DNA from 3 places in the Butyrivibrio sp. WCD2001 genome. Region 1 is predicted to be linked to each of the others. Evidence: predicted binding sites of a transcription regulator. Region 1 holds the regulator's gene; each other region holds the start of a gene.
What was found. Region 1 encodes HrcA, which represses chaperone genes, less so after heat shock. Its sites were predicted from a motif close to TGTTAGCACTCNNNNNNNNNGAGTGCTAACA; they were not measured.
Positions count from the first base shown of each region.

Region 2: clpB (ATP-dependent chaperone ClpB) is a predicted target of HrcA. The motif match lies at 1,314-1,344, and genes of this name have one in related genera.
Region 3: G630_RS0102545 (Hsp20/alpha crystallin family protein) is a predicted target of HrcA. The motif match lies at 1,686-1,716, and genes of this name have one in related genera.

Region 1 is NZ_AUJZ01000007.1:189,390-192,678, reverse strand. Features, by position in the region: gene G630_RS25025 (DUF6465 family protein) at 15-668, shown strand; gene hrcA (heat-inducible transcriptional repressor HrcA) at 872-1,903, shown strand; gene grpE (nucleotide exchange factor GrpE) at 1,923-2,603, shown strand; gene dnaK (molecular chaperone DnaK) at 2,731-3,289, shown strand, end outside.
Region 2 is NZ_KE384200.1:193,796-197,084, forward strand. Features, by position in the region: gene G630_RS0118755 (ABC transporter substrate-binding protein) at 1-1,281, shown strand, start outside; gene clpB (ATP-dependent chaperone ClpB) at 1,429-3,289, shown strand, end outside.
Region 3 is NZ_AUJZ01000001.1:593,262-596,550, reverse strand. Features, by position in the region: gene G630_RS20425 (DegV family protein) at 1-63, shown strand, start outside; gene G630_RS0102550 (alanine/glycine:cation symporter family protein) at 86-1,609, shown strand; gene G630_RS0102545 (Hsp20/alpha crystallin family protein) at 1,836-2,285, shown strand; gene G630_RS23240 (EAL domain-containing protein) at 2,416-3,289, shown strand, end outside.

The DNA of each region.
Region 1 (3,289 bases):
AAAGAGAGGGAGATATGGCTGAAGACAAGTTGAGAGAAGCAGCTTTAAAGCCGATTGCGACTATCAAGAAACCGGTAATTGCTGCAGAAAAGAAGGATGAAGTAAAGCCTGCTGAGGCAGAGGCACCTAAGGCTGAGGAGAAGAAGGCTACAGCAGCTAAGAAGCCCGCAGCAAAGAAGGCAGCAGCTAAGAAGCCCGCAGCAAAGAAGGCTACAGCAACTAAGGCAGCAGCTAAGAAGACTGAGACCAAGGCAGCTGATAAGAAGGAAGAGAAGAAGCCCGCAGCAAAGAAGCCTGCAGCAAAGAAGGCAGCACCTGCTAAAAAGGCTACAGCAACCAAGGCAGCAGCCAAGAAGACTGAGACTAAGGCAGCAGCTAAGCCAGCAGCAAAGAAGCCTGCAGCAAAGAAGGCTACAGCAGCTAAGAAGCCAGCAGCAAAGAAGACAACAGCTGCAAAGGCTCCTGCAACAAAGACAAATATCGTTCTTCAGTATGCTGATAAGAGCGTTACATATGACACCTTTATCGAGAATGCCAAGAATGTATGGCAGTATGATATGGGAAGAAAAGTTTCCGAGATCAAGACTCTTGAGCTTTATGTAAAGCCCGAAGAGGAAAGAGTATACTTCGTTGTTAACGGCGAGGTTCATGCTGATTTTGGGATGTGATAAACAAGGATGGAAGGTCCCGGCCTGGCAAGCTTGCTTGCTGCAGGCCGGGACTTTATCACATATATGTAGATTATTCGTCCCCAGGGAGAAATCCTTGGGGTTTTTTATTGACATTAATAATTTATAGTGGTAATTTATTCTCAGAAGATGTTAGCACTCAATGACGTTGAGTGCTAACACATCAAAAAAGGAGGTTTGTGATGCAACTGGATGACAGAAAAAAGAAAATACTGCATGCAATTGTTCGCAATTACCTCGAGACAGGCGAGCCAGTGGGCAGTAGGACGATTTCCAAGTACACGGATCTTAATCTCAGTTCGGCTACCATCAGAAACGAGATGGCGGATCTTGAGGAGATGGGACTTATATTGCAGCCTCATACTTCCGCGGGACGTATTCCGTCAGATCAGGGCTACAGAGTTTATGTAGATGAGATGCTCGCTGAGAAGGAACAGGAAGTTGAGAACATGAAGGAGATGCTTCTGGATAAAGAAGAGAAGCTTGAGAAGCTCCTTAAGCAGGTTGCCAAGACCCTGGCGGTTGATACCAACTACGCTTCGATGATCTCAGCACCCATGATCAGAAGGAATAAGCTGAAATTCGTACAGCTTTCCAGAGTGGATGAGGAACACATTCTTACCACTATAGTAATAGAAGGAAACGTAATTAAGAACCGAATGGTTGAGGTGGAGCAGGAGCTTTCCGAAGCGGATATGCTTAAGCTCAATATCCTGCTTAATACCAGACTTGCAGGACTTTCCGTAGAGGACATTAACCTCGGACTTATAACTGCGATGAAGCAGGAGGCGGGTATCCACAGCGAGATAATCGACAAGATACTCGATACAGCCGGAGATGCCATTACGGAGGATGAGGACCTTCAGATTTACACCAGCGGTGCGAACAACATTTTCAGATATCCCGAGCTTGCTGATAAGGAGAGAGCAAGTGACCTCATAACCACTTTTGAGGATAAGAGCGATCTTACAAGTATCGTTGAGAATGCGCTTCAGTCCTCCTCAGAGGAGACAGGTATACAGGTTTACATCGGTAATGAGTCTCCGGTTCAGTCCATGAAGGATTGCAGCGTTGTAACAGCGACCTACGATCTCGGAGAGGGCATGAGAGGAACGGTAGGAGTTATCGGACCTAAGCGAATGGATTACGACAAAGTTGTCGGAGCACTTAAGAATATGATGAGAGCTCTGGATGATTTATATAAAAAAGAATAGAACCATAAGGAGTATTTAAGTGAGTAAGGAAGTTAAGAAGGATACAAATACAGTGTCCGGTAAGAAAACTGCAAAGGAACTTCAGCAGGAAGTTGCCGAGAAGGCTAAAAAGGTAGCTGATGCAGCAAACAAGGTTGCCGAGGCCGCAGAGGAAGAGGCTGCCGAAGCTGTAGCAGAGGCCGCTGAGAGCGTAGAAGGTGCCGAGAACACTGAAAACGCCGAGGGTGAGAAGAAAGGTCTTTTCGGTAAAAAAGAAAAGAAGAACCCTTACAAAGAAAAGTTCGAAGAGATGCAGGATAAATACATGCGCCAGCTTGCTGAGTTTGAGAACTTCAGAACAAGAACCGACAGAGAAAAGGCGCAGATGTTCAACCAGGGAGCATCCAGTGTACTTGAGAAAATTCTCCCTGTTGTAGATAACTTCGAAAGAGGACTTGCTGCTGTCCCTGAAGAAGAGAAGAATTCCGCTTTTGCAGACGGAATGAATATGATATACAAGCAGCTTATGAAGCAGATTGAGGATCTTGGTGTAACTCCCATCGAAGCCGTTGGAAAGGAATTTGATCCTAATTTCCACAACGCTGTAATGCAGGTTGAGAGCGAAGATGTCGAGGAAGGATTCGTGGCACAGGAGCTTCAGAAGGGTTATATGTATCACGACACAGTGCTCAGACACAGCATGGTTGCCGTTGCTAAGTAATCACTTAGCGAGGTTTTGCCGAGCTTAGTGTACTACTTAGTTCTGTCGAACACGAAGTGTGAGAGCAGAACTTCATTAGATTTTTATTGTTAATTATTCATTAGTTTTATAAACGGAGGAAAATAAAATGAGTAAGATCATAGGTATCGATTTAGGAACAACCAACAGCTGCGTAGCTGTTATGGAAGGTGGTCAGCCCACCGTTATCGCTAACGCTGAGGGTGCAAGAACAACACCTTCAATTGTAGCTTTCACAAAGAATGGCGAGCGTCTCGTAGGTGAGCCCGCTAAGCGTCAGGCAGTAACAAACGCTGAGAACACAATCTCATCAATCAAGAGAGATATGGGTACAGACAACGGCCGCACAATCGACGGCAAGAAGTATTCACCTCAGCAGATTTCAGCTATGATTCTTCAGAAGCTGAAGGCAGACGCAGAACAGTATCTCGGCGAAAAAGTAACAGAGGCAGTAATTACAGTTCCCGCATACTTCAATGACGCACAGCGTCAGGCTACAAAGGATGCAGGTAAGATTGCAGGTCTTGAAGTAAAGCGTATTATCAACGAGCCTACAGCAGCAGCTCTTGCTTACGGTCTTGATAACGAAAAAGAGCAGAAGATCATGGTATACGACCTTGGTGGTGGTACCTTCGACGTATCAATCATCGATATAGGTGACGGTGTTA
Region 2 (3,289 bases), on a different contig from region 1:
GATGTGCTGTATTCATTTACCCGTCTTCTGACTCATCCTGATTCCTGCAATCAGGATATCATTGATAATATTGTAGGTGCCGCTAAATTAGAAGCCGGTGAGACTGATCAGCTGGAAGGCTTTAAGATTTTGGGAGATCTTGATTTTTCCATTACTTTAGAGGAACCTTTTGCGGCATTTTTGCCATGCCTATCCATGCCCGGTGCATCTATTATGGATGAAGCGACAACTGTTGAGGCAGGGGACCGTTTTGGGACGGAGCCCGAATGGACAGTCGGAACCGGCTCCTTCGTTCTATGGAAATGGAATAAGGGAGAAGGTATGCTGCTCAAAGCAAATAAGAATTGCTGGAACGGAGTACCTAAGTGCGAAGGACTGGATCTGAGATTCCTGTCAGAGGCAGAAGATATTGAGGCATTATTTGAAAAGGGTGAACTGGATATCCTGGATCTGGATGGCCTTGGCAGCGATGCTGATAAATATCTGAATGATAGTTCGTATAAGGATCGTTTGTTCCGCGCACATCCGGTAGGTATCACTTATATCGCGCTTAATGAGTCCATAGAACCTTTAAATAATGTGGCTGTACGTAAGGCACTGCAGATGGCGCTGGACAGACAGGCACTTCTGGACAGCAGCAGGAATGGAAGGGGAGAGATTGAGCAGGGAATATTCCCTCATGGCCTTAGCGGTTACAATGAGGATCTTCCCGAGATTGCCTATGATCCTGATGAAGCGGCGGCGCTCCTTGCTGATGCTGGGTATGGGGACGGATTTGAAATGACAATCAGCGTCAAATCTTCTGTAGCCGACTGGGAAAAGTCTATGATGGAATCAGTAGCATCCATGTGGGAAAAGATAGGAGTTAAAGCTACTGTGGAGGTAATCGATGACTCCGAATGGATGACCCTTCGAAAGAGCGGACAGCTTACCTGCTACGAGGCAACCTGGACAGCAGATTTTAACGATCCCGATAATTTCATTTATACATTTTTCGGAAATAAGGAGAACACAACCTTCAGGAGTCTTTGCTACCCGCGTGAGGACATCATGAAACGGGTTACCGATGCCCGTGCCATTACGGATAAGGATGAGCGCATCAAGGAATACAGAGACTTGGAGAAGACGATTATTCAGGATGAAGCTGCGTGGATACCGCTGTTTTCACGAATCCGATACTATGTGAAGAGTGAAAAGCTGGATGGCATTAAGGCATCCTGGAATGGCTCAGTGAAGAATAATTATAGAAACATGTCGAAAAAGTTAAAGACTATATATTGACCATGACATCACTTCGATGAACCGGAAAGAATTATTAGCACTCTCTATTGACGAGTGCTAATAATCGTGTTATAACAGTTGTAGAACAGAATATAATACAAAATTTCAGTCAGGAAGAACTACTAACCGGTAAAAGAGGTGATAGTTATGAAGATAGACAGATTTACACAAAAATCAATTGAGGCTGTCCAGAACATGGAGAAGGTTGCGGTTGACTACGGCAATCAGGAAATCGAGCAGGAGCATCTTTTATACAGCCTGCTGACCATAGAGGATAGCATTATTCCGAAACTCATTGAGAAGATGGGTATCGATAATAAGGTGTTCCTGTCAAGGGTTGATGAAGCTCTGAAAAAGAGAACCAAGGTGCAGGGAGGAAGCCCGTATGTGGGTGCCGGCCTTAATAAGGTTCTCCTTAAGAGTGAGGATGAGATGAAGGCGATGGGCGATGAATATGTGTCAGTTGAGCACATATTCCTTGCGATGCTTCACTATCCTAACAAAGAGATTATCAATATATTCCAGGCATTCGGAATCGACAGGAACAGATTCCTTAAGGCACTGTCCGAGGTGAGAGGTAATCAGAAGGTGACCTCCGATAATCCTGAGGCCACCTACGATACGCTTGAAAAATACGGAACAGAGCTTGTGGCCAAGGCAAAGGCGCAGAAGCTTGAGCCCGTTATCGGAAGAGACGCCGAGATAAGAAATGTCGTAAGAATTTTGTCCAGAAAGACCAAGAACAATCCTGTTCTCATCGGTGAGCCCGGTGTAGGTAAGACGGCGGTGGTTGAGGCGCTTGCGCAGAGAATTGCGGAGGGCGACGTGCCTGAGAACCTGAAGGATAAGAAAATCTTTTCGCTGGATATGGGTTCACTTGTTGCGGGCGCCAAGTACCGCGGTGAGTTCGAGGAGAGACTTAAGGCAGTTCTACAGGACGTCAAGGAATCCGACGGCGAGATAATTCTTTTCATAGATGAGCTTCATACAATAGTGGGTGCGGGAAAAACAGATGGCGCGCTTGATGCGGGCAATATGCTTAAGCCCATGCTTGCAAGAGGCGAACTTCACTGTATCGGTGCGACAACGCTTAATGAATACAGACAGTACATTGAGAAGGATGCTGCTCTTGAGAGACGTTTCCAGCCTGTAATGGTTTCGGAGCCTACAGTTGAAGATACCATAAGCATCCTCAGAGGACTTAAGGACCGCTATGAGGTTTATCACGGTGTTAAGATCATGGACTCAGCGCTCGTTAGTGCAGCGACACTCAGTAACAGATATATCTCCGACAGATTCCTTCCCGATAAGGCAATCGACCTGGTGGATGAGGCCTGTGCACTTATTAAGACCGAGATGGATTCTATGCCTGCAGAGCTTGATGAGATGAACAGGAAGATCATGCAGATGCAGATCGAGGAGACTGCTCTGAAAAAAGAGGATGATTCCTTAAGTAAGGAGAGGCTCGAAAATCTTCAAAAAGAACTGGCAGAATTAAAGGACAGTTTTGATAATCAGAAGGCACAGTGGACCAATGAGAAAGAAGCTGTGGACAGGCTTGCGGTAATTCGTGAAGAGATTGAGTCTGCAAACAGTGAACTTCAGATTGCCCAGAGAAGAGGTGATTTTGAGAAGGCCAGTGAACTTCAGTACGGCAGAATTCCCGAACTTAAGAAACAGCTCGAAGAGGAGGAACAGAAGGTTGGATCGAAGGACATGTCTCTTGTCCATGAGAGAGTATCCGATGAAGAGATAGCCCGGATTATTTCAAGATGGACAGGCATTCCTGTTGCCAAGCTGACTGAGAGTGAGAGAAATAAGACTCTTCACCTTGAGGATGAACTTCATAAGAGAGTCATCGGACAGGATGAAGCTGTGACCAAGGTTTCCGAAGCTATCATGCGTTCGAAGGCAGGTATCAAGGATCCCGGCAAACCGATCGGCTCGTTTATGTTCCTCGGACCCACAGGTGTAGGTAAGACGGAATTGGCTAAGAGCCTTGCGGCTT
Region 3 (3,289 bases), on a different contig from region 1:
ATAAAAAAATTTGCTTCGAAGTATGACTATGATGGAATCACAAATCTGATTAATCCTCAGTAATTGAAAGGATCTGTAAATTATTATGGAAACTATCACTCGGATTAATGATGCGGTTAATTCCTTTGCATGGGGAACTTTCGGACTGGTACTTTTGCTTGGTACCGGTCTGATTTGCACGTTTATTACCGGTGTTTTTCAGGTTGCGCATTTACGTCACTGGTGGGGAAAGACATTTGGAGCGATAAAGGGTGAAGCCCGCATTATCAATGATGCAGGTGCTCTGTCACAGTTTCGTGCATTTTGTATGGCACTTTGCTCAACAATAGGTACAGGAAATATTGCGGGAGTATCCACGGCTATCTGCGTAGGAGGACCGGGAGCTGTATTTTGGATGTGGATAGCGGCATTTCTTGGGATGATGACCAAGTACTCGGAAAACGTACTGGGACTATATTACAGGAGAAGAAATTCTGAAGGTGCATGGTCCGGAGGCCCTATGTATTACCTTGAAGACGGACTTGGAAGTATAAAAAAATGTAAACAGATCGGAAAAATACTGGCTGTTGCCTTCTGTGTTTTTACAGTACTTGCATCCTTTGGAATAGGGAATCTCAGTCAGATAAATAAGATAACACTAAATATGGAGGCCGCATTTCTTGCCGATGTTGATATGGGAACCTTCTGGGGTGCCCCTATATTGGACTGGTGGATTGGCGTTGTACTTATGCTTATCGGAGCTGTGATTATAATGGGAGGATTCAGACGACTGGCGTATGTCTCCGAGACACTGGTACCTGTAATGTCAATAGCTTATATTGCCGGGTGCCTAATCATTATCTTATGCAATATCGAGGCTATTCCGGCTGTATTCAGATCGATATTTCACTTTGCACTTGGTCCTGATGCCTTGAAAGGCGGAGCGGTTGGGACAGCGGTCCAGGTAGCGATGAATACAATAAAAAGCGGATGTAAGAGAGGTGTCTTCTCAAACGAAGCAGGACTCGGCTCTTCAGTAATGGCTCATGTTAATACCTGTGCCAGGGAACCCGTGAAGCAGGGGATGTGGGGAATGGCAGAAGTATTTCTGGATACCATTATTATCTGTACAATTACTGCAATTGTAGTACTGAGTTCAGGCGCGATTGATCTTAATACAGGTCTGACTGTAGTAGGTACTGATGATGCAACTTTGGTTGCACATGCTTTTAACCAGGTACTTGGTCGCCCCGGAGAAATATTTGTGGTTATTATAATAACGTTATTTGCATTTACAACTGTTATGGGATGGTCATATTACGGAGCGAAAGTTGTGGAATATCTGATCGGTGTTACGTGGGCGAAAATATACCGATTTATATTTATTATTCTTATGGTCTTTGGAGCTGTAATGGAATCATCTCTTGTCTGGGATATTTCCGATACCTTCAATGGACTTATGATGATACCTAATCTTATAGGCGTTCTTGTTTTATCACCGCTTGTCGTAAAGCTTACACGCAATTATGCGGACAGGAGAGTAAGGGGAAAAGATGTTGCACCTATGCTATCATATAATCGTGATATTCAGTCGGAAGCAATTCGTGCGATAAATAAGGGGGCGTATTAGTGATGATGAAATATTTCAAAGTGACGAGTCGCCGGAATCCGCATGTTTTCGTGCATGCGGATTATTTATAAAAAAATATTAGCACTCGCTTGACAAGAGTGCTAACAAGTGTTATAACAGTTATAGAACAAGGGAACAGAAATAAAGGGAGCAATAATAATTGTAATGACTCCGGTTCCGCTGCTCAAAGTTTATAATTTCATTCATATATAAGGAGGTAATTATTATGTTGATGCCTAGTATTTTTGAGGAGAATTTGTTTGATAACTGGTTCGATTTCCCGATGTTTAATGAGTTTGACAACACCGAGAGGAAGCTCTATGGCAAGCATGCCGACAGGCTTATGAAGACAGATGTCCATGACAATGAGGATCATTATGAAGTAGATATTGATCTGCCCGGCTTTAAGAAGGAAGATATCAGCCTTGAACTCGACAATGGTTACCTTACCATAAGTGCCACCAAGGGACTTGATAAGGATGAGAAGAACCATAAGGGTAAGATCATCAGACAGGAGCGCTATCAGGGCTCAATGCAGAGAAGCTTCTATGTAGGAGATAACCTTACTGAGGAAGATATCAAGGCAACCTTCAGACATGGCGTACTTAGTCTCAATGTACCTAAGAAAGAACAGGCTAAGGTTCCTGAGAAGAAGACAATAATGATCGAAGGATAAGAGATTGTTATTGATTTATAAATTGTTTATGTATTCTTTAACAATATTTAAACATACATAAGGCTTAGTTAATAATGCACCGGCCCTTTAAGTGGTAGAATTATCTATATCACTAAGGGTCGGTGTTTTTATGACGAAACAGTCGGTACTGCAAAAAATACGTACGGTATTTATAGTGCTTAGCGTCATTTGTCTGCTGGTTGCCGTCATGTTCCTTCGGCAGTTCGTGACGACTGATGATAACACCTCGATGGTTGGACCTGTTTACAAAGGAGAGGTCCAGCATCGAGTTCTTTTGCTGTCTTCTTATACTTCCCAGTATTACACATTTGAGCCGCAGATAGAGGGACTTAAACAGAGCCTCGATCCTAACGGTATAGAATTTGATGTTATGTTCATGGATGCCAAGAAGCATGCATCCAATGAGGATGTCGAGACTTTTCACAATTACTTTATTCAAAGAGTTAATTTAAAAAATGATTATGATGGCGTTATTCTGGCAGACGATGAGGCTGTTAAATTTGCCATGAAATATAAGGAAGAACTCTTTACGGATATTCCGGTTGTGTTCTTTGGTGTCAACAACATGACACTGGCACAGATGGCTGTTGAGCGCTATGAAATGTATGGCTTTTATGAAAATGATTACCTTACAAATACAATAGAGCTTTCAATGAAGATGATGCCTGATAGAAAAGTATACTATGGCATACATGATAATTCACCTGCCGGCCTTGCTGACATGGTTCTTTATAACCTTGAGAAAAGTAAGCATCCCGACTATACCTTTAATGAGATAAATATAGCTAAACTTCCTTTTGAAAAATTGCATGAAGAATTAAAGGCAATTCCCAATGATGCTGTGCTCATTTATATGACCTGCTTTAAGGATTCATCCGGAGTGGTTCATTCCACAAATGAGATGACCAATATTATAACTGCAACTACCAAGGTTCCGATTATGCGCAATTATTCAAGCGGCATGAGTGATGGTGTTCTTGGTA